DNA from 2 places in the Pseudoalteromonas sp. Angola-30 genome. Region 1 is predicted to be linked to the other one. Evidence: riboswitches for the same ligand, from Rfam matches in the RefSeq annotation. Region 1 holds a riboswitch; the other holds the start of a gene.
What was found. A riboswitch is a leader RNA that binds a small molecule or an ion and turns the genes downstream of it on or off. The one in region 1 is predicted to bind cyclic di-GMP.
Positions count from the first base shown of each region.

Region 1 (12,305 bases):
CGTCGTCCGTGGTGCTAACCGTGTAGCAACCCCTGCTACATTTGGCGTACTAACAACCATTGCGGTGTTTGCCCCGTTTACACTTTCAAGCGGGCCAGAAAGCGCCTTCTTTTACGGTATTGCCGTAGTAGTTATGCTGTGTTTAGTATTTAGCTTAGTTGAATCAAAACTTATTTTACCGGCGCACATTGCCCACACGCACTTTTCACCTATTAAAAAAGGGGGCTGGCGCGATAGGTTTAATACCCGTTTTTTTGGCTTTGTAAATGGCCCTTATAAGCGTTTTATATCGCGTTGTGTAGATTGGCGTTGGACAGTATTGTTTGGCTTTATTGCTATGTTTTTTATCAGCATTGCGCTGATCACATCAAATAAAGTACGCACTGTACCTACTCCTAAAGTGCCGCATGATTTTCCGCAAATTCAAATAGAAATGAATGACAATGTGTCTGATTTACAAACTATTGCAGCTATTCGTGAAGTAGAAGCCATGGTGTTAAGAGTTGATGAAGAAACAGAGCGTGAATTTGGCCAAAAAATAATTCGTGATGTACTGGTATTTAACCAAGGCAGAACGGAGTCTCAGTTACTTGCGCCGTTGGTTGATGAAGACTTACGCCCTTATAACGCGTTTGAACTTTCGCGCCGCTGGCGAGAAGCCATGCCAACCATTGCCGGTATTAAATCACTCACTATTGAAGATGATGTTGGCGGCGGTGGCGGCACTGGCGAAGGCGAATTTGGTTATTTACTGTTTGGCTCTGATATAGAAACGCTTAATGCGGCAGGGCGTCGTTTTATTCAGCTATTGCAGCAACAAAAAGGCTTGTTTGATATAAGTTCAACCATTGACCCTGCTAGCAAAGAAGTGCAAATGAGCTTAAAACCTGTAGCTTACGATTTAGGGCTCGACCTTGCTAACATTGCAAATCAAGTAGGGGCTAGTTTTTATGGTGGCGAAGCACAGCGTGTAATACGTAACGGCGAAGAAGTAAGAGTAATGGTACGTTACCCTAAACTGACTCGCGAAGCGTTTTCATCGCTAAAACACACTGTAGTTACTACACCGCAAGGGCGTGAAGTACTTTTAGGTGATGTGGTTGAATTAACCGAAACGCCGGGTATTAGCTATATTCGCCGTGAGGGCGGTTATCGTACTGTTTATGTGTACGGCAGTATTGATGAAGAAGCTATAGAGCCAGGCGAAGTGGTTTCGCAAGTAAAAGAAAACTTACTGCCGCAACTTAAAGAAGAATACCCAAGTGTTAAATCAGAGCTAGGTGGCGCAATAGAAGAGCAACAAGCGCAAGCTAATGAGCAGCTGCTGTTTTTTGTAGGCGGCATGATTTTAGTTTATATATTGCTTGCTGTACCACTTAAAAGTTATGCCCAGCCGCTTATTGTTATGTCGGTTATTCCGTTTAGTTTAACGGGGGCTATTTGGGGGCACTTTTGGTTTGATTTAGACATTAGCTTAATGTCGGGCTTTGGTTTAATAGCCGCGGCCGGCGTAGTAATAAACGACTCGCTGGTAATGACCGACTACGTAAACCAAGTACGCCGAGAGGGTGTAAGTGTTAAAAACGCGGTAATAGAAGCCGGTTGTGCACGCTTTAGGGCAATATTATTAACCTCTATTACAACCTTTGCAGGGGTTCTGCCCATAATGTTTGAAACCAGTTTACAAGCTAAATTTGTAATCCCTATGGCAGTAGCGCTAGGCTTTGCGGTAATGTTTGCAACACTAATCACCCTTATATTGGTGCCGTGCTTGTACATTATTTTAGGCGATATTGGCGGCGTGTTTAAAATGGCTTTTCGAAAAGTATTTAGGCGAAAAGCCCCTATAAACCAAACCTCTTAAACTATTAAAAGCCAACTTTAACAAGTTGGCTTTTTAGTTATTTAGGGTTATATAAAAATCTCGGTTACATTCTTTTGTTTGAATAAGCTTTGCGCACGTTTTATAATCACTTTTTTCTGTTGGCAAATTAGTCGAAAGGCTAAGACGCAAAGTTTCCGGTCTAAGGTGTAAACTACGATAGCGGGGCTGCTGCATAATTTTTATACGGTATTGCTTGCCCTCAGTGTCGTTTTTGTGTATCCATATGATATGGATAAAATTTTGTGACTCTTAAGGTGTTACTGTGTTTATGCATACGTCGTTGGCCTGTGGAAAATGGTCAACTATAGGTTGTTTAAACCATCATACTCAATTATTCATTGGGGATGTGGTTAGTGTAACCTTTTCAGACATGCAAGGAGTGCTTGTTGATTTATCGTTTGATTATAAAATTACCTCTTTAGAACAAGGTGAGCCTCATGCTTGGCCACGCTTAGTTGCTGAGTATATAAACGTGCATGTGCCCCTGGTAAGTGCAGGTAGAATGACCAAGCAAGGGTTGGTTGTTGGCTATCGAGATAACGAAATATTTGCCCTAGAAAGTAGCGGTATTAATAAGGCAAAGGTTGATTTTCATTGCATTGCAAAGTGCGATACCCCCGCTAAGTGCACCAACCAAGCATATGATTTTGTATACCCTAATGGGGGCGAGCAATACAACGCGGGTACTCGCGTGCTGCAGCCTAAAACCGGTTATATATACCAATGTAAGGCATGGCCATTTAGCCAATTTTGCAGAACCAATAATGATAAAGACCCAAGCTTTGAACCTGGTATCGGAAAAAGCTGGGCAATGGCCTGGACTAAGGTCTCTTAACGCTTTTAAAATAAAAACCATCTTCCCATGGGTGTAATGACAAGAATAAAATTGCAGTAATTTTAAAATTTGGACTTATACCTCAAGCCCACTCTCTATGAGTGGGCTTTTTTATTTTTATGATAAACTGCCTGCATTGTTATTTTTTATACGGTTTTGTTGTGTCTTTAAGTGAATTTTCTTCTCAATCATTAGCTCGTTTTCCTGTTGCTAAAAAGCAACCTCATCAATTAACTATGCACAATAAAACGCGCACCGATAACTACTACTGGATGCGCGATGATGAGCGCGAAAACCCAGAAATACTCGCCCATTTAGCGGCCGAAAATACATACTGCGATGAGCAACTAGCCGCAATAAAGCCACTTCAAAACAGTATTTTTGAAGAACTAAAAGGGCGCATCGTAAAAGATGACAACACGGTGCCGGTTAAAGATGGCAAGTACTGGTATCACTCAGAGGTACGTGGTGACGATGAGTATTCGCGCCATTACAGAAGCACAAGTATTAACACCGATAACAAGCAGTTACTACTTGATGTAAATGTTTTAGCCCAAAACCATGAATTTTATGAACTAGGTGAAGTAGCGCTAAGCCCATGCGAGCAATTAATGGCCTACAGTGAAGATACCGAAGGGCGTAGAATTTACAGTGTACATTTTAAAAACTTGCAAACCGGTGAAATGCTCAGCGATGTTTTAGAAAATACCGAAGGGCAAATTGTTTGGGCTAACGACAATAAAACCGTATTTTACGTTAAAAAAGACTTACAAACGTTACTGGGTTTTCAGGTGTTTAGGCACGAGTTAGGCACAGCGCAAAGCCAAGATGTCATGGTGTACGAAGAGCACGATAAAAGCTTTTTTATGGGCTTGGGTAAAAGCCGCGATGAGAGCTTAATTATTATTGATTTAGCCACCACCGAAACAAATGATACGTGGGTGCTTGATGCCAATAACCCGCAAGGAGAGTTTTACCCCTTGCTGCCGCGTGAGGAAGGACATGAGTTTGATATTGATAAACATGGCGACACTTTCTATATAGTAACCAACTGGCAAGCTAAAAACTTTAGACTGATGACGGCAACAAGCGAAACAATCGCAGATAAAACGCAGTGGCAAGAGCACACCGCGCACCGCGAGCATGTGTTGTTGGAAGGCGTAGAAATATTTGATGACTTCTTAGTATTAACTGAGCGCGAACAAGGCCAAGCTCGCTTTGTTGTGATTAATAAAACCCAAGCACGCATGGCGCTTGAATTTAGCGACCCGTGCTACTATGCCGCTGTAGCGATGAACCCCGAGCCCCAGGCGCGATCGGTCCGTATTTATTATTCAAGTCTCACCACGCCAGGAACGTTGTATAATGTTGATTTAGCCTCGGGTGAAAAAACATTACTTAAACAGCAGCAAGTACTGGGTGGGTTTAATAGTGCACTTTATGCCTCTGAGCGCTTACTTGTGACAGCACGCGATGGCGTGCAAGTACCTGTTTCTTTAGTTTATAGAAAAGACACCTTTACCAAGGATGGCACTAACCCGCTGTTTCAATACGGCTATGGCGCATATGGTTACACGATAGATCCTAGTTTCTCGAGTACTTCATTGAGTTTGCTAGACCGCGGATTTGTGTATGCAATTGCACATGTTAGAGGCTCCGAAATGCTAGGACGCCACTGGTACGAGCAAGGTAAAAAAGAGCATAAACAAAATAGTTTTAACGACTTTATTGATATTACAAAGGCTCTTGTTGAGCAAGGCTACGGTGATAAAAACAAAGTGTTTGCCTCTGGCGGTAGCGCGGGTGGCTTGTTGATGGGGGCTGTTTTAAACCAAGCGCCAGCGCTTTATTTAGGTGTAGGGTGCCATGTGCCATTTTTAGATGTGTTAACCACCATGTTAGATGAAAGTATTCCACTTACCACTAACGAGTATGATGAATGGGGCAACCCAAACGATGAATATTTTTATGATGTTATAGCTAAGTACTCACCATACGATAATATCAGCGCCAAAGACTACCCGCATATTTTAGTGACCACAGGCCTGCACGACTCTCAAGTACAATATTGGGAGCCTATGAAATGGGTGGCGAAAATGCGAGAGCTAAAAACGGATAATAACATATTGGTTTTTAAAACGGATATGGATGCCGGCCATGGCGGCGCATCAGGCCGCTTTAAAAGTTTAGAGGAAAAAGCGCTCGAAATGGCCTTTTTTATTGCACTAATAAATTAGCTGCAAAATACGCAAAATGTATTAAGCTTTAATGAAGCACTGATAAATATAAGGTTATTTATGTTTGGAGCACACGGAGAGTTTCAGATTTGCTCTCAGCCACCCACTATGTATTTAAAGCTCTTTGGTAGTTTTAATAACGAAGGAATTAATTTACTAACCAATGGTGTGGTTAACGAATTAAGTATGCACCCCAAAGGCGCGGTAAAGTGTGTTGTGGTTAATTTAGAAGAATTTGAGTTAATAACTGTAGATAGCATGGACTCGTTAGAGGCGTACTTTGCCAGCGTAAAAGAGCGTGGCTACGAACGCGTAGATTACTTATATGCAAACATTATTGCTAAAAATATGTTCGAGAAGGTCTGGAGCAACAGCGATATTGAAGTTAACTTTTATAAAGACTCAGAAAGTTACCTACATCATCACCCAGACGATGAATACATTAAAACCTACTGGTAAATAGAATTACAAGCCCCTATGCTACGGGGCTTATAATGCTTTCTAGGCAGTTTTTGTACCTTCTTGATAAATTTAACGAGATATTGTTTTTAAGCTTAACTTTATAGTCGCCGCTATCTGTTGGCATAAGCTCCTTAATGGCATGTTTTCTAACAAGCGTGGAGCGGTGAATGCGTATAAAACCTTCAGGCTCTAGCTGTTGTTCAATGTTTTTCATTGTTTCACGATGTAAAACAGGGGCGCTGCTGCCATTAAAATGTAGTTCTACATAATTACCCGCGCCGTTTATCCATACAATATCGTTAATATCTATTAAACGTACTTTTCCTACATCTTTAACAACAATATGTGCAGCAATAGGTTGCTCGTTTTCATGTGCGGCTTTAAACAAGCGCTCGGCTTGTGTGGCTAGTGGGCATAAATGAATAAGCTTATCGAAGCATTTTTCAAGCCTTGAAGCGGTTGCATCGACTGTTAAAAAATCGACTGCGCCGACTTCAAACGCAAAATTAGCAAATTCAGCCGACCTAGCAATCACCACCACTTTCATTGTTTTAGCCAATTCAGTTAGGTGCACTATTTGAGTAGGATCATTTAAATTAGATAATTCGTAAAAAAGCACATTAAAACGAGAGGTATCTATTTGATCTAAACGCTGCTCGGGCAGTTGCGTTTGCGAATCAAAGTGACGGTGAGCTTGCACCTGCTGAGTTAAGAATGTTGCAAATTTGCTCGTGCTAACTCTAATTAGTGCATGAAAGTAAGTAATCATAAAAAATCCATCTCTAGAGTGTGTAGTTATAAAGACCGTGTATTTAATAAAAAATGTTAAAAAAATTTAATCTAATTTATAACAATCTGGGATAAGTACCTTCATCCCATATATCCTGCTGTTTGTACCTGACTAAATGCCTATTAAATAATGCGCATAGTGTCTTAAAATTATTCCACTTAATGTTGAAATGTTTGTAACCAACCAGTTACAAAAATAACATTTCAGGGACATTATAGTATGAAAAAAATAAATAACTTAGATAGTCGTACATTTAAAAAATCTTCATTGTCTTTAGCACTTAGTGCGACAGTGCTTGCTGGCTTTTCTTTTCAAGGTATAGCCGCAGAAGAAGACGAACTAGAAAAAATAGAACGCGTGCAAGTAACGGGTTCTCGTATTCGTTCAGCCGAGGCGATGTCATCTGCACCTATACAGGTTGTAAGTGGCGAGGCAATTGATGCATCGGGTTCTTTAAACATTCAAAACCTACTGCTAGAAAACCCAGCATTTGGCTCTCCAGCTATTAGCCGTACTAACTCTAACTTTTCAACGGCAAGCGCGGGTGTAGCTACTGTTGATTTGCGTAACTTAGGTTCAAACCGTACTTTAGTACTTGTGAATGGGCGTCGTTATGTATCGGGTGTACCTGGTAGCTCGGCAGTTGATTTAAATACCATTCCTAGCCAATTTATTGAGCGCGTGGAAATTATGACCGGTGGCGCATCATCAGTATATGGCTCTGATGCGGTTGCAGGTGTAGTTAACTTTGTATTAAAAGATGACTTTGAAGGCGTAGAGTTTGAAGGCCAATACGGCGAATCAAGCGAAGGCGATGATGAATCGCGCCAGTTTTCTTTTACCTCGGGTTTAACTACGGGTGATGGCAAAGGTCAAGCCATGTTCCACTTAGGCTACTCAGACCAAGGAGCTGTGTTTTCACGCGATCGTGAGCGCTCTGCAGTAGACCAATTTTCAGGTATTTATTTTGAAGATGATCCGGCGGCAAATCCGGGCTCTATTTTTGAAGCCGTTAATCCGTTTTTCTCATCATTTCCGCCACAAGGGCGTTTTGATGCAGGCGATACACGCTTTACTTACGATCCAAACAACAACTTACAAGACTCGTTTAGCACCAATGGCGGTGATGGTATAGATGCCAACGGCTTTAACCGAAGCGGCGTACGTACCATTGCTATACCAACAGAGCGCTACTTATTTGCCTCAAATGGTAGTTACGAGCTAACAGATAAACACAGCTTCTTTTTTGAAGGGACGTACGCATCTAGTACCACTATTTCAGAGTTAGAGCCTTTTCCGTTTGCCTCAGATGACATTTATGCCAATGGCCGCGTGCCAATTGAGTTTGACGTAAATGGCGAAATGCTCAGAAATGCCTTTGTGCCAGATGATATTTACAATGCAGCAACAGACACCGACGGTGATGGTGCTAGAGATATCTTTTTTGCAAAACGTTTAAGTGATGTAGGTAACCGTGGTGCTCGTGCAGAGCGTGATACATTCCGCTTAGCGGTGGGCTTTCAGGGTGAAATTAACGACAGCTGGTTTTACGATACCTATTATGTGTACGGTAAAACGAAAGAGTCGCAAGTCTCTGGTGGCTTAGTAAATGTACAAAGCTTTCGTCAAGGTTTAGAGGCAGTCATTGATAGCCAAGACTTAGATGGTGACGGCATTACCGACGAAGCGATTTGTATTGATGCAACAGCGCGTGGCTTTAATTGTGCGCCAGTGAACATTTACGGATTTAATTCACTATCGCAAGGTGCAATTGATTTTGTAAGTGCGCCAAGCACGCTTTCTACATCGGTAGAACAAGAAATTATTGGCGGTAATGTCTCAGGTGATTTATTTGAGCTGCCTGCAGGTATGGTAGGTATAGCAGCTGGTTTTGAGTACCGCGAAGAGTTTTCTCGCAGTGAATTTGATGCTCTACAGCAGGCAGGCTTAAATGCCGGTAATGCAATCCCTGCAACCGAAGGCTCTTTTGATGTAACTGAGTACTATGTTGAGGCTAACATTCCAGTGTTGGATGCCGTAACAATGAACGCAGCAGTGCGTTTATCTGACTACTCAACAGTGGGTAATACAGAAAGCTGGAACGTAGGTGTTGATTGGGAAGTGATGGATAGCTTGCGCCTTCGTGCTACCCGCGCCCGCTCTACACGTGCGCCAAATATTGATGAGTTGTTTTCACCGCCTTCGCAAACCTTCCCAAGTGGTTTAAATGATCCATGTATAGGTGTTACAAACAGCGGCGGTGGCGCTGTTGGTGATGCATGTCGTGCCGATGTGGGTGTTGCAAATAATATTGCATCAAACGGGGAGTTTACCCTTAATCAATCTGATTTACAGGGCATTAGTGGTTTTAACCGTGGTAACCCAGACTTAAAAGAAGAGGTTGGTGACTCAGTGACTGTAGGTGTGGTATTTACTCCAGAGGAGTTAATTTCAGGCCTTGACGTTACCCTAGATTATTTTGACATAGAAATCACGGATGCGATTGTATCTACACCACGTCAGTTTATTTTAGACCAGTGTTACGGTGGTGGCGATGATAGTTTCTGTAGCTTTATAACTCGTCGAAGCGGTCCATCAGGTAATAACAGTGCAGGCTCGCTTGAATTTATCGATAGCGGTGTATCAAATAGTGGCGGTTTAGGTACAGAGGGTGTGGATTTAACACTAACTTACTCTGCCGATATTGGCCCAGGCGCATTTAGAACTCGCCTTGCATACACTTACTTGATTGATGGTTACACTATTCCGTTACCTGGTGCAGATAAAGATGAATTTGCTGGTGAAATTGGCGCATCTGAACACAAAGCTAACTGGAACCTAGGCTATAAGCTTGATGACTTTGACTTTAACTGGAGCATGACTTACATAGGGGCTGCTGACTTTGATGATCAATTCTTAAGTGGCTTTGGTATTCCTGCTGGTGGTGTAGGTATTGGCTCAGTAACCTACCACGATGTACAAGCAAGCTACCATATAAGTGACGCGGTAGAGCTATACGCCGGTGCTAACAACTTATTTGATAAAGAGCCTCCACGTATACTGTCAGGTGTAAGTGGCTCAAGCACAGGTACTGAAACCGACGCAGGTACATATGACCCAATCGGACAAACCTTCTACATTGGTTTTAGAAGTAAATTTTAACCATTAATACTGTTAACAAAAGCCTCAGCCATTGCTGGGGCTTTTTAATGCAAGTGCGATAAGGGTGGACTGGATTACTTTAAAATGGTTTACGTACCGCTTAAACCAAAAACAACGCCACTGGTAACAGTGGCGTTGTTTAGTCAGTAGGGGGCGCTACTATAGTATTCGAATCGCAAAGAAATTTACGATTCTCCCTATTTGTAGCCCTCGCCTTTTGAGGGCTTTTTTTTGGTCTAGTCTAAGTACGCTTTTAACATCCATACTAGCTTTTCTTGCTCTGAAATATAATCACCCATTAATGACGCTGTACCTTCATCATCTGCATCACCTGCTTGAGTAAGTACTTCACGTTGCATTTTAATTAGTGTGCTGTAGCCAGCTAATAGGTTTTCTACAGCTGCGGTACCATCGCTAATGTTTTTAGCTTCTTTAATTTCACTTACTTCTAAGTAATCAGAAAACGCATGTAATGGTGCGCCGTCTAACGTTAAAATACGTTCAGCAATTTCATCTACTTTTTCAAGCAGAAGGTTGTAAATCTCTTCAAATTTAATATGTAATTCAAAAAAGTTACGGCCTTTAATATTCCAATGAAAACCGCGCGCATTCATGTATTGAATTTGGTAGCTGCTCAATAATGTATTGAGTGACTTAACAATGCCTTCGCTTTTTGCGCTGTTTAAACCAATTGCATTTACCTGTGACATACCTTGCTCCTTGATGAACCGTTTATTTATGAACTGGTGATCATTATTGCTTAGTGCTGTTAATTAGTAAAATCGTTTAAACCACTCGGTGTAATAGGTCTTGACTATTAGTAACGTAAAGCACAACAAATGACGCATACAATATAGATGGGACGAATTTATTAAAATTCTACCCCTTAACAATAAAATAAAGACAAAACATGGATAAATTATGATCTAAAACAAGTTTTCGACAAGGTTGAATATTGGCTATTTGATGTATTGATCTAAATCAGTAAATGCCTGTGGCCGTAGCGCATAATTCTCTCGAGCTATATAAATATTTTAAATTTATTGGAGAGCAATTATGGATGCAAAAACAGTAAAACAAAATAAAGCAGAATTAATAGTGGTAGGTATAGCCGTTATAGCCTTTGTGTTAGGGCTGGTGGCGCACTTGGCTGGCGCAAGCTTTGCCAATGCTGACACGTTTGGTTACATTGCCGCGCCAATGCCACTTATTTTAGGGGTAATATTTTTAATCAGTTATAAAATAGCAGAGGCGGGAGAAGGCTAGGCTGCTTCGTTAAGGCACTTAATAATGTACTCAAGCACTTGGCGGGAGTAAATCATACTGGTGTGGCTTAAATGAAACACTTTATGCTCAGCCATACCTTTAAGCTTGGTTTCATCAAGTAGTACAGTGCCGTCTGATTGGCTGCCTTTTACAATTAACGGCATTAAGCCAATGGGCAAATCGCCAGCAATACTGTAAAGCTTGGCCTTAAACGGCCAATTACCATTTTTGGTGAGTAAAAATTCAACGCTGTTTTTTAAAAAGGTTTCAAACCCTTTTTGCTTCATTTTTTTCGCTATGTGGCTGCCTTGGTGAGGCGTGCCGAGTGTAATTACTTTAGTGACGCATTGGCTCGCTTGCGAGCCTGCCTCTAAATAAGCGCGCGCAATTAAACCGCCCATAGAGTGGCATACCAATGCAGAAGGCTCATCACCAATAAACTCATCAATTTGTTTAAATATGGTGCTTAAATTAGGGTCGAGCGTATTGTAAGTGAGATTAAGTACTTTAACGCCAGACTGTTCAAGACGAGAGCACAGCGGGCGCATAACAAAGCCCGACATATAAAGGCCGTGTAATACAATAACGTGGTTTATTTTCATACGCCCTTACCTACAATTTACATTAACTGTTGTGGTTTTATTTCAATATTAGCCGTATCAGAGCTGACCCACACATCACCATCTTGAACGGTAATGGTAAGTTTTATATTGCGGTCTGCTAAATCTGCAAGTGCCTGAGTAGCGGCGTAATCAAGGCTAAAAATACTTAAGTTTTTAAAATCGTACAACTTAGGTTGATGTTTTTGCCACCAAATAGCTTGGTTGTTTTCGCCATAGGTATAAAGCACTACTTTTTTAGCTTTATTACAGGCTTTTTTAAGGCGCTTTTCATCTGGCAAACCCAGCTCAATCCACAGCTCTATTTCCTCACTGTAGTTTACATGCCACAGCTCAGGTTCATCGTCGGCACTTAAGCCTTTGGTAAATTCTAAGCCATCACAACTATTTAGTGCATAGGCTAATAAGCGAATCATCAAGCGTTGCTCGGTTTCAGAGGGATGCTGTGCCAACGTTAAATTAAAGTCTTGGTACACGTGGCGGTCCATATCGCTTAACGATAATTGCGCTTTAATAATGGTAGATTTAAGAGCCATAATATCTAATCTAAAAAAATTTGCGCCAGTATAGCGCAATTAAATGAATTGCCAGTTAAAATAGCGTCAAATTATATGTTAGGAGTTAAAAATGGCTATCCAGTGGTTCCCTGGGCACATGAATAAAGCCCGTAATGAGATTAAAGAAATAATGCCGCAAATGGATGTGATCATTGAAGTGCTTGATGCACGCATTCCTTACAGTAGTGAAAACCCGATGGTAACCACGCTTCGTGAAGGCAAGCCGGTCATCAAAATTTTAAATAAGGCTGATTTAGCCGACCCTAAAATGACCCAAGCGTGGAAAGACTATTTTGAGCAAGAAAGTGGCGTAAAAGCCATTGCGTTTGGTCATGATAAAGCCGCTGAGGTGCACCGCATTAATGAGCTGTGTAAAAAATTGGTGCCACACAAAGTAGGGGCTGATAAGCAAATTAAAGCCATGATCATGGGTATTCCAAATGTGGGTAAATCGACATTAATTAATGTACTAGCCGGTCGTATAGTGGCAA
Region 1 covers NZ_JAQREI010000015.1:49,735-62,039, reverse strand. Annotated here, with positions in the region: gene PSH54_RS16185 (efflux RND transporter permease subunit) at 1-1,864, shown strand, start outside; cyclic di-GMP riboswitch class I at 1,976-2,058, shown strand; gene PSH54_RS16180 (hypothetical protein) at 2,154-2,720, shown strand; gene PSH54_RS16175 (S9 family peptidase) at 2,840-4,957, shown strand; gene PSH54_RS16170 (hypothetical protein) at 5,018-5,416, shown strand; gene PSH54_RS16165 (LytR/AlgR family response regulator transcription factor) at 5,433-6,188, opposite strand; gene PSH54_RS16160 (TonB-dependent receptor domain-containing protein) at 6,429-9,371, shown strand; gene PSH54_RS16155 (Dps family protein) at 9,608-10,081, opposite strand; gene PSH54_RS16150 (hypothetical protein) at 10,428-10,637, shown strand; gene PSH54_RS16145 (PGAP1-like alpha/beta domain-containing protein) at 10,634-11,239, opposite strand; gene PSH54_RS16140 (YaeQ family protein) at 11,257-11,793, opposite strand; gene ylqF (ribosome biogenesis GTPase YlqF) at 11,885-12,305, shown strand, end outside.

Region 2 (12,305 bases), on a different contig from region 1:
TAAATCTAAAATTGCGATTAACGACGAGCTAAGTGCCGGAAACTTAGTAGAGGTGATGCCCAATGTAATGGCCCAAAGCGACGCGCCGGTGTGGTTTTTACGGCCTCAAAATAGCTTAACAACCCGTAAAACCGAGGTGTTTTATGAGTTTATGAAGTCTTTATTTGCCAGCTATGAATAAGCGGTAATACCCGCGCTTAATAATGAATAAGGTTACAAAGCCAATAAACTCAGCAAAAATAGCAATAATAATGGCGCTAACAAGCGCTGCTATTATGGAGTCTTTTTTTAACACTATTTGCCCTTCAAAGCGTTGCCATACTTGCTTTTTAATAGTGAGAAAGTCGCTGGTTAAAGTAAATAAATAGGGCGATTGGTGAAAGTTATTAACTGCCACTTGTAAAGAGTGCTGGCGATTATTGAGGCTTTTAATATGGGTCGCCCCTTTACCAACAATATCATCACCAATATTTTCATAGTGGGCAATTAACTTGTTTAAATCGTTGTTAAAGTAGTTTTGAGCATCTTTTTTAAACGGGGCTAGTGCGTTATTCGCTTCAATTAAATGTGCATCTAAAGCGTGCCCAAAGTCGCTTACAAAGGCTGGTATTTGTACCCCTAATAGTAAACCTGCTGCAAAAAAACTGAGCCTTATGTAATCTAATAATTTACTCATTTGATCTCCTGTTTACTCAAAACCCACCTAAACAACGCTAAATTAACATTTGCGCTTGTTTTTATGCCAAAAACTCGTAATCTATCGGTAATAAAAATAACAATAGGCCTATGTTAAGGATGACTACCAAAGTAAATATGACATCAACGTTTGTTGATATCACTAAGCAGTTAAAACGCTTTGTGTCGCGTATTGTACAGCCCGATGACGTAGAAGACATTGTGCAAGAAACCTTTATTAAAAGCTACGAAGCTGATTTAAAACAAGATATTCAGTTTAGACGCAGTTACATGCTTAAAACTGCAAAGCACTTAGCGCTTAATCATATAGCCAAGTGGGATAACAAGTTTAATGACTCGTTAGAGCACGACGCAGAATTACCCCCGCTGCTTAAATCCTCACAACTTGAGGATGAATACACCTCAAAAGAGCGTTTTTTACTTTTTTGCAGAGCAACGGATCAACTAAATTCTTCTATCCGTAAATGTTTTATATTTAAAAAAGTGTACGGTATGAGCCAAAAAGAAATCGCCCAGCACATGCAATTAAGTGAAAGCACAGTAGAAAAACACATTGCCAAAGGTTTATTACAAACCATGTTATACATGAAAGAACATGAACAAAATCATAACCAATCTGCGGCGCATAATTCTGCTTGTAATTCGGCTCTATCAATTGAGAGGGCAGCAAAATGAGTAATGTTCATCAATTTACATCAAAAGATTTAATTTTAGAAAAAGCCTGCCAATGGATCAGCGCAATTGATAGGGGCTTAAGCGAAATTGAAAAAGAGCAATTTAAGCTTTGGATGATGCAAAGCACCGCCCATCAAGATGCCGTCTACGAACTTGCGCAGCTATGGGATGAATTGTCCGTATTAAACGAGTTAAGCAGTTTATTTCCGCATAGAAGTGTAAAACAGCCCCAGAAAAAAAGATGGGCGTTTTCTAGTGCGATTGCCGCGAGCTTATTTGCAGCATTAATGGTGTGTAGTTACTTATTAATTAACCTTGAAAACGGCTACAACGAAGAGCTGGCTAAAATAAATTACACCAAAATATATACAACGAAGGTGGGCGAACAAGCCACGTATGTTTTACCCGACGGCACCATAGTGCAATTAAACACGAATAGCCTATTAGAGGTAGCTTATAGCAAAGGGCGTCGTCAGTTACTACTGAGCAAGGGTGAAGGGCGTTTTAATGTAGCAAAAGATGCATCGCGCCCATTTAGTGTGATGGCTGGCGATAAGAGCTTTACGGCACTTGGTACTGTATTTAATGTACAACGCAATACCTCTTCTGATTTAGAGCTGGTTGTAACCGAAGGTAAAGTGATGATCACCGACCCAAGTGTTGCTGTAAGTGCCAACGATTTTAAAGACTACCAACTGGCTGATAATAACGCTAAAAAAGTACGTAAAATCAATGCCAATATTGTTATCTCTGGTGAAAAAGCAATTATAGAGCAAAGTATTACTAAACCTATCACGCAGCTTTCTATGGATGACGTACAGCGTGATTTAGCGTGGCAAAATGGCATGTTAATTTTTAATGGTGAGCATTTAAGCGATGCATTAAATGAAGTGAGCCGTTACACCTCTACGCGTTTTGAGCTTTCAAGCGATGAGCTTGCCAATATAAAAGTGGCGGGTGTTTTTAAAGCTGGCGATGTTGAGGGGCTACTTGAGAGTTTACAGACTAACTTTGCAATTGAGCATGAGCGTTTAGGTGAACATATGGTGAGCCTAACACAGCAAACTAAATCATAAGAAATGTTATGCATATCAAACAAATGTTAGGTGAAGTTGCATCTTTAAATGTTATTAGTAAAAAAAAGTTTAAAAAAAAGATAAAAAACTATAGAGGAATTTTGTTTGTCAGCTGTTTATATAAATTGCGCAGTAACCAAACGCATTTATTTAGTGGTTTAAGTGTACTTGCTCCGGCTATTTTTAGCTTGAGTGTGCAAGGGGCAACACAGACCACTGGGCAAATGGTGCAATTTGATATACAAGCGCAGCGAGCAGACAAAGCCTTAATAGAATTTGCTAAACAAACAGAGCAAACCGTGGTGTTTTCTTATGAGTTGGCAAAAAATTACCAAGCAAATTCGGTTTATGGTTTTTATACCCAATTAGATGCACTGCAAGCATTATTAAGTGGGACTGAGCTCGATGCGGTTGTTGACCAAAATGGTTTACTGAGTATAAAACTCAAACAAATCAATAGGAAAGATAACAACATGATGAAGCTTTCAGGGGTTAGTGCAGCTGTATTACCAGCATTGCTTGCAGCAAATTCACACGGTGTGAATGCAGCAGAGGATGTTGCACAAGAGAAAATAGAAAAAATTGCTATTGTAGGTAGCCGCGTAGCAGGGCGCTCAGTAGAAGATTTACCCGTACCCGTTGATATTTTAAGTGCTGAAGCACTTGAAAACACAGGCCAAACCGAAGTTGGCCGTATGTTGCAATCTATTGCACCTTCATTTAACTTTTCAAGCTCGTCAATCAGTGACGGCACTGATGCCTTACGACCTGCAACACTGCGTGGTTTAGGGCCTGACCAAACACTTGTGCTTATTAATGGTAAGCGCCGCCATCAGGCAAGTATTATTCATATCAATACCTCAGTAGGGCGTGGTACCGCAGGTACCGATATGAATGCTATTCCAGCCTCAGCTATTAAACGTATAGAAGTTTTACGAGACGGCGCAGCAGCGCAATACGGCTCAGATGCAATTGCCGGTGTAATTAATATTGTACTAAAAGATGGCAGCGAAGGCGGCAAAGCAGCGGTTAATTACGGCCAATACTCAGAGGGTGATGGCGAAACAGTAAACGTTGATTTTAATAAAGGGTTTGCCCTAGGTGATAGCGGCTACTTAAATGCAACACTTAATTACCGCGACCGCTCGCCTACTAACCGCGCTGGTTTACACGGCTCGTGTCAGTTTTATGGGTGTACAGAGCTTAGCGACGGTACTTTACTGGCAGGCGATCCGCGTGAATTGACCGCCGACAGAGACACTTTTCGTATTGGCGATGCCGACTCACAACAATTTGGCTTAACCGTTAATACAGGGTATGAGTTAGGTGATGGCGAGCTGTATGGTTTTATTACTTATTCAACGCGCGATAACGAATCAGCCGCGTTTTTCCGTCATAATGCAAATGCGGGCGGTAACCCTGTTTTACAAGACAACGACGCAACTATCCCGTTAGGCTTTTTACCTAAAATCAATACTACAATTGATGATATTTCTTACAACTTTGGTTACAAAACCGACTTTGATAACGATGCAAGTTTAGATGTATCGTACACCTACGGTGAAAACAGTATTGATTACACAACAAGTGACACAATTAATGCCTCGTACGCTAACTTTTTACGATACGAGCAAGGTTTAAGTGCCGCTGATATTCGCAGTACTATTCCACGTGAAGCCTATGCCTATGGCATGGAGTTATCACTGCAAACCATTAATATAGATTTTACGCAAAACTTTGATGACTACTCGCTGGCTATGGGTGCAGAAATACGTACCGATGAATACCGTATTTTAGAGGGCAGCGAATATGCTTATCGTGATTACGACACCCTTGATGGGGTAAGTATTTATAGTGGTTTAAGTGGCGGTGTAGGCTCTGAAGATGCCTCTGGCGGTACGCAAGGTTTTGGTGGTTCTTCGCCGGCATCATCGGTTGATGAGTCACGCGATGTAATTTCGTTTTACCTTGATGCAGAAACCTACCTAATTGAAGATGTCATTTTATCAGGCGCACTGCGTTACGATAATTACAAAGGCTTTGGCGACACAGTAAACTTTAAGCTTGCGGGTAACTGGGCAATTACTGATGATGTGTCACTGCGTGGTGCATTAAGCTCAGGCTTTAGAGCGCCATCAATGCAGCAATTGTATTTTAACAATATCAGCACACAATTTGTTGTGGCTGAAGACGGCTCATTAGTTGCTGAAGAAGTAGGTACATTCAGAAACGATTCAACCCTTGCACAAAGTTTAGGTATTCCAAAACTTAAAGAAGAAAAATCGCAAAACCGCAGCTTAGGTATTGTCTACAACGTAACGGATAACATTAATGTTACTGTGGATTACTACTCAATTGATATTGACGACCGCATAGTAATTAGTAACCGTTTAGGTAAAGGGCTTTCTTCAAGCCTAGATGCTGCATTAATCAGCTCAGGTGCAGGTGCAGGGCAGTTTTTCTTAAATGGTGCAGATACCGAAACTTCGGGTATTGATTTTGTAGCTACTTGGAATACCGAGGGATTAGGTGGCACGCTTGATTTTACTTTAGCAGCTAACTTTACTGAAACTGAGGTGGTATCGTTATTTACGCCATCGGGCTCAGGGCTTGAAACCGTGCCGGTTGAAGATGTTTTCTCTGATCAAGAAATTTCAATTATTGAAGAGTGGCAACCAGAAGATCGCATCAACTTAAGTGCGCTTTACCAGCGTGGTGATTGGACTGTAAACCTTTCACTTAACCGCTTTGGTGAATACACAGTAGAAGATGGCGGACGCCAAACCTACGGTGCAGAAATTTTAACTGACGTTAAAGTTAATTACTTCGTGACTGAAGATTTATCTGTAAATATTGGTGCAAATAACTTATTTGACGTGTACCCAGATAAAAACACCATTGGTAACTCACGCTCGGGCACAATTGTAGATTCAAATGGCAATACGATTGTAAGCAGCGATGGGGTATTTGAATACTCTCGCCGTTCAGCGCCATTTGGCTTTAATGGTGCTTATTACTATGTAGGCGCAGAATACCGTTTTTAATAAATAACACTCCCTTATGTTATTTAAGTTCAAAGGGCCGTAAGGCCCTTTTTTTGTAACTTACTAATTTAGAAGTATATTGATTTTTTACTAATAATTTATTGCTTTTTATGCTTGACACGGAGTACTAAAGGATTAGAATCCGCCGTGTTCTGATTGTTTTTCGAACATGAAGAATAAAATTTATTAACATTAATTTCGGCAAATTCACTGAAAGGTGAAGACGCAAAATCTCCGGTCTAAGGGCTTAGCCTATGATAGCGGGATCGCCTCATACAATAAATTGTATGCAGTAAAGCGTCATGCCATCTCATTGGAGATCGTATGAGTATGATGAAGATCAAATTACTACTTACCCTTTTATTAATATTTTCGTTTAATATTAAAATTGTTTCAGCAGATACTGCTATAAAGTTCAATGGCGCCAACAGTTTTGCTAGTTTTGATGCTTGGCAACCTACTGGCCCGTTTAAAATAGTAGTGTGGCTTGGTGAAACTCCTAGTGACCCATCGAAGAAAACCTATCTACTTTCTAACTCTGATACAAAAGAATTTGTATTATTTAATCAGTCAAGTGTACAAATCAAGCTTGGTGATAAGTATCCCGGTATTTGGAATAAACTAAACTTCTATCAAACACGTTTTCTAGAAATTACTGTAAAAAATGGAGAGTTAATCGCTTCCGATGGGCTAAAAAGTTTTTCAGTTAAAAAAGACTTTATTGACCCTACAGATGTATCATTTAATTGGCTATTTAGAAGGTCTAATAAGTTTTCCGAAGGTTCTCTTCAGGGCCTAGGGTTGATAGATCTGAATAACTTTGAGAATAGCCGCAATTTTGGGGTAAGTGCCACAGGTGAGCCACAGTTAATTTCCGCAAAGGAAGACTCATTTTTTGAATTTCACAATATTACACCTGCTGATTTAATAAGCGGTTTAGAAGTTCCTAATCCTAACGTCTCTGATGTAGATAATATTTCAGATTTAGCGGATATGATATCTACTAAATATCCAGGTAACCCAATGATAAACAAGACATCAAATACAGGCAATGAGTATGCTTGGAATGGCTATTACTGGTTACGAACTTACCTACATTTTTACAGTGTAACTAATAAGATCGAGTATTTAGATTTGGCTATTGAACTAGCGAATAAAATGCTTAGTGATACGGATATGACTCGAAATAGAAATAGTTTCTCTCCAACAAACAGTTATAAACGGGCTCCTAAACTTTTTTTAAATGAACGAGATAAAATTGCACCAGGGTGGGAGAGGTCACTTAATGATTCAAGTATAACTGTATTAACAGATGGTATGATTTTGAATGGTATTATGCGTATAGTCGATACTATTAGATCTGAAAATTTAACAGATTACTTCACTTTTGCTGATTTTTATACATCAAGTGCCCAGAAAATTGTAGATAGTCATGAAAGCTCATACAGCATAAGTAAAAACCCAGCGATCAAAGGGAGTTTTTATTATGTAAACCTTTATAATGATAATTATGGTGATTCTGGATTGTATAGTAATCCTTTAGCACATAACCATAATCTGACCATGGCAACGGCGATGTTATACTTAGACAAATGGAGTGATAGGCCTGATTTTTATAAACCCAAAATAATGAGTATTATAGATTTTTTCACAGATAACCTAGAATACCATAATGATGGTACCTGCACTTGGAACTATAACTGGGACAGACGCGGAGAATCACATGAAAGATATGAAGATATTAATCATGGGCATATTGATGTCGGTTTTTTTGTTGTTGCAGAGCGAGAAGAGTATTTTAACAACTTAGATATCATGAAGTGCTTAGCAAAAACTGCCGTTGAACGGATTGCTATTGGCCCAGGACCTATACCACAATTTGTAACTGGCGAAGGTATAAGTCAAAAAGGTGAACAAATTGCATTTTCTTATGACTGGCGTGAATTATCTAAATTTGAGCCTTCAATTATAAGTCGTTCTAATAATATTATGAGACATGCAGTAGCTAGTCCCACTTGGTTTAGACAATACGCGGCTCTAGCTATGACCTTAGAAAATTAAATTTAAAATGGCTTAGTTACAACATAACTAAGCCATTTTGAGACCTAATGCTTTTGCATACGGCTCATTTCGGTGTGGCAGCTTTGCATCGTTAGCAAGGTTTTCGCTAAGGCTGCTTCACAGTCGGCTGGCTGTGGTTTATCCATCGCTGCTTTAATTTCTTCAAGTGTTTTATCTTCTACCTCTTCAAGCTCTTTAACGTATGTTTTATCGTTATGAGAACTAAACGAAGTGAGTAGGGCTGTGTAAGCTCTGCGTGCTTCTACAGCAAAAGAAGAGCCGTCTTCACGCTCACCTTTTTCGTTAACTGCATAAGGTTGTAAGCGCTCAACACTTACTTTTCGTGCGTCAATCATGCGTTGAAATAATGCGCCAATGGCTGGGTCTTCAACTTTCTCTTGCGCTTTTTGATAAAAATCAATGCCACTGTTCATTACTTGGATGATGTCAGTAATATGAGTTGCTTCTGTTCCTTGATGGGTATTCATAATGACCTCTCTTTACATGAATTTAAGTTTCATAGTAACTAAAGCAAAGGCCATTCCAATTCCATTTTAATTTTTAAACCATTGTAATTATTGATTATTTCTTTATTTAGCAAGCTGCAAGGCGAGTTAAAATAAAATAACCTCGCAAATTTTACATAGCTTTTGTAATAAGGTTATTTAAGCTCATCCGCCACTTCGGCTACTTTTTGGCGTAACCATATATGACTTGCATCGCGATGCAGTAAAGGGCTCCAAATCATATCTAGTTCAAAAGGCGGTATAGGAAATGGAGGCTCTAAAATTTTAAGGCCTGCATCATCTAAGTAAATATTGGCAGCCTTTGAAGGTAAGGTCGCCACTAAATTTTGCTCTTTTGCTAAATGAATGGCTACGTGGTAATTACGGGTAAACGTAGCAATATTTCGGTGTTTACCAAAATGGGCAAGTGCTTCATCTACCCAACCTAGCTTTTGTACATCTTTAGGGTCCATTCCTACGCCAACCCCAAAGCCGGTTTTACTTACCCATATGTGGCGGGCTTTTAAATAGCTGTCTAGGCTAAAGTTTTCGATAATTGGGTTGTCGGCTTTTACTAAGCAGCAAAAGCTGTCTTTCCATATACGTTTATGATGAAAAGATTGCGGAAGGTTTTCAAAGCGGTTAATTGCCATATCCACTTTACCATTTTCAACATCATGAAACGTTACATCGCTAGGCGTAAGTATATCTAAGGTTGTATCGGGCGCTTCTTCATGAAGTTTACTTAAAAGCTTTGGCGCTAATGTACTGGCTGCATAGTCACTGGCCATTATTCTAAATACACGTTTACTTTGGCTGGCTTCAAATTCGCGATTAGGTGCGAGAGTTTCTTCTAGGGTCATTAATATACCGCGAATAACCGGTTGCAGCTCTATAGCACGCTCTGTGGGGACCATACCTTCACTGGTACGTACCAAAATTGGGTCGTTAAACAAGTTTCTTAAACGCTTAAGCCCGTTACTCATAGCTGGTTGAGTAATACTTAACTGGTTAGCTGCGCGGGTTACGTTACACTCTCGTAATAGGGTGTCGAGGTAAACCAGCAAATTTAAATCTATTTTACTTATGTTCATTGTGTGTCCTTTAACGCTTACCAGTGATGAATAAAGCGTTGTGCTGTCGGGTATGGGTATATGTGACTAACATGACCCTTTTTTATATTTTGCTGAGCTTGCTTCCAAAAACTAACATCAACAAGCTCGGGGTGTGTACTGAGCAAAAACTGTTTGTACTTTGGGTTTGGCATAACAAAGGTACAAAGTTGCTCAGGAAAAACATCTTGCGGCGCAACCGAGTAGCTTTGTTCATCAGTTAAGTAATCATCATAGCTTTTGGCCTGAGGTAAGGCCCTAAAGTTCATATCTGTTAGGTATTGAACCTCATCGTAATCGTAAAAAATAATGCGCTTGTGTTTGCTTACCCCAAAGTTTTTAAGCAGCATGTCGCCTGGGAATATATTTACCGCAATCATTTCTTTAAGTGCTTGGCCGTACTCTTCTATTGCATCGGCAGCACTTTCTTCGCTGGCGTTTTCTAAAAATAAATTAAGCGGTGTCATGCGCCTTTCAATATATAAATGCTTGATAATAAGCCACGGGCCTTCAATTACCATAGATGAGCCAATGGTTTTATGTAGCTGCGCCAGTAAATTACTATCAAAGCGTGCCAAAGGAAATACGACGTTAGAGTATTCTATGGTGTCGGCCATGCGGCCAACCCGATCATGGCTTTTTACCAGTTGATAGCGTTTAAGCACGGTATCGCGGCCAAACGGTTTGCTTTCGCCAAACTTATCTTTAATGACTTTAAATACATAGCCAAAAGAGGGCAGCGTAAATACCATCATCACCATGCCTGGTGTGCCTGGCGCTATAATAAAGTTATCGTCTGAGTGAGACAAGTGATGTAAAAATTCACGGTAAAACTCTGTCTTACCTTGCTTATGAAACCCAATGGCATTATAAAGCTCAGCGAGTGTTTTATTAGGCATAAGTTGATTTAAAAATCGCACCATGGCTGAGGGCGCATGGGTTTCAACCATAAAATAAGCCCGTGCAAAGCCAAAAATAACCCGCATTTGCGATGATTTGGTTAATAGCGCATCGAGGTATAAGCCTTTATTTTCATGGTGCAGTACTGCAATAATAAAAGGCTGCACACCGCTTTGAGAGACCACACGGCCGACTATGTAAGCTGCTTTGTTACGATAAAAAGGTGCGTGCAAAATATCAAAGCGCATTTGCCAAGGCTGGTGGTGAGTGTCGGGCGCTTGTTTGTAAAATGCCTTTACGAGCAAACGTATATCGCGCTCTAAATTTACAAACGGGGCTTTAAAATCAAAATGCTCAATAATGCGCTTTATTGTGGGCTTTAAACCATCAACCACTGGAAAGTAGCTGCGGTACTCTGCCTCAACAGGAATGGCTGGGGCATCTTTTAATGTGGCTTGTACAAATATAAAGTCGTTATGAAAATAGCGTCTGTGGTACAAACGGCAAAATACTGAGTTATAAAATGTTTCGGCAAGTTCAGCTTGAGGATGAAAGCATAAAAAGCGTTGGTACAGTATTTTTACTTCAAGCCAAAGCTGCTCATCTAATTGCTCAGTTAACTGTGCTTGTTTTAATGCTTTAGTGGTCTCGTTTACTCTGTCATCGTAGTAACTAATACGCAGTTTACTAATTTCATTAATTTGCTGCCAATCGCGCTTTGCAAAGGCAAGCGGGGCTTGGGCGGTGGTTTTTTGAAACAGCTGATAATGCTTTTTAAAACCCGTTAAAATTAATTCAGCTATGTGGCGTGGCTGCATAAACACTCCTTAAAAAAGTGTATATAACGATTTTAGTACAGCATTTATAAATGTTAGTGGTGCTGTAGTGTTATACACGTTAGAGCTTTAACTCTACAGTTGTTAAGGTTATGTTATTTTAAGTTTAAAACCAAGATAAATATTCTCAGTTTTTATACTTTTAGCTTAAAGCATAATTGAGTGTGATGGCAAAAGCCAAGTTATTGGTAGGAAGCTATTTTTTTCTCTAACTTTTTAATGCGCTTTTCAATTTCGGTGGTTTGCTTTTTATGATCTTTATTTATTATTTTTAATTGCTTGGTAATATCTTTGCTAATTAACTTTTTGTCCTCGTCATCTAAAATACGGTTGAGGCGCTGTTGTTGGTTGTATTCTGCGCGGTTTTTTTTACGTTTTATAATCGCTAATTTATTAGTATTACTTCTCAGCTCAGCTTGCAGGTCAAGCACAATCCGTTCGCGCTCTAATGCGTTTAGCTCTTTTGTGTAATCTTGTGCCGGTGCAGTATTAATTCCCGATACTGTATTAATTGTGTAGGCGGTAGCGTTATCGTTACAAGGGAATTGCGAAAAGATAGTGCCGTTTTTTGTCACGCATTTATAGTAAGTTGTGGCATTTTGCGCATGCAGAGAAAGTGGGCATACCATTACTGCGCATAAAAAAAGTGTGTGTTTTTGCATTAATTTCATCCCTGAGCGTTTACTATGATTTAGTAAATATAACCTAGCTTGGTGTTATAGCAAGCTAGGTTAAGGGATAGGGCTATTGTGTGTAGGTTTTTAGCTTTTTAATACTTTGTACTAAAAACGGGATATCGAGGCTTTGCTCAATAGAAAAACCTTCAGCGGCAGATATATTTTTATAGTTGCCGTCTGAATCTATTAGCGTAATTCTATCTTTTTTGTAAGCAATAACTACGCCTTGCGAGTAATTAACGCCAGTGTCCGTTTTTTTCTTATACAGGTTTTCACCTAGCATGGTTTGTTTAACCACAGACTTACAGTTCAAGTATTGGCCTACACTGGTTGCAATAATATCACTGGGTTGAATAAGTCCATCTACCTTGGCTATTCGCTTATCTGAGCTGTATAACACCGATGATGTAACTACTTCCGAGCTATTATTAGCTAAGCTAAACGCAAAAATATGGGTGTCGTCACTGCGAGGAGACGGATTATCTTCACCTTTAATGATTTTAATTGCGCTGTTTGAATGCGCTTGATCGTTTATAAAGTTTAGCTTTTCAATTCCAGCAAGCTCTATGCTTCTGCGCTGACTTTGCCACGCGGGCAAGGTTTGCTCTGATAAAATAGCCATTTTATAAAAAGAAGGTAAGCCATACACTAAACTAAACAAGCTATCGCCATGGTGTGTTGGCTGTAAGAACTGATCAGTTTTATGTAGGTTTTTATGCTTG
Region 2 covers NZ_JAQREI010000004.1:98,839-111,143, forward strand. Annotated here, with positions in the region: gene PSH54_RS07570 (LysR family transcriptional regulator) at 1-181, shown strand, start outside; gene PSH54_RS07575 (DUF2937 family protein) at 161-676, opposite strand; gene PSH54_RS07580 (RNA polymerase sigma factor) at 796-1,371, shown strand; gene PSH54_RS07585 (FecR family protein) at 1,368-2,447, shown strand; gene PSH54_RS07590 (TonB-dependent receptor plug domain-containing protein) at 2,456-5,491, shown strand; cyclic di-GMP riboswitch class I at 5,682-5,765, shown strand; gene PSH54_RS07595 (hypothetical protein) at 5,816-7,552, shown strand; gene PSH54_RS07600 (ferritin-like domain-containing protein) at 7,597-8,040, opposite strand; gene PSH54_RS07605 (LysR family transcriptional regulator) at 8,214-9,152, opposite strand; gene aceK (bifunctional isocitrate dehydrogenase kinase/phosphatase) at 9,170-10,888, opposite strand; gene PSH54_RS07615 (DUF4124 domain-containing protein) at 11,089-11,568, opposite strand; gene PSH54_RS07620 (DUF3413 domain-containing protein) at 11,651-12,305, opposite strand, start outside.
Region 2: linked by a shared signal. The riboswitch ahead of PSH54_RS07595 (hypothetical protein) and the one ahead of PSH54_RS16180 (hypothetical protein) in region 1 are both predicted to bind cyclic di-GMP.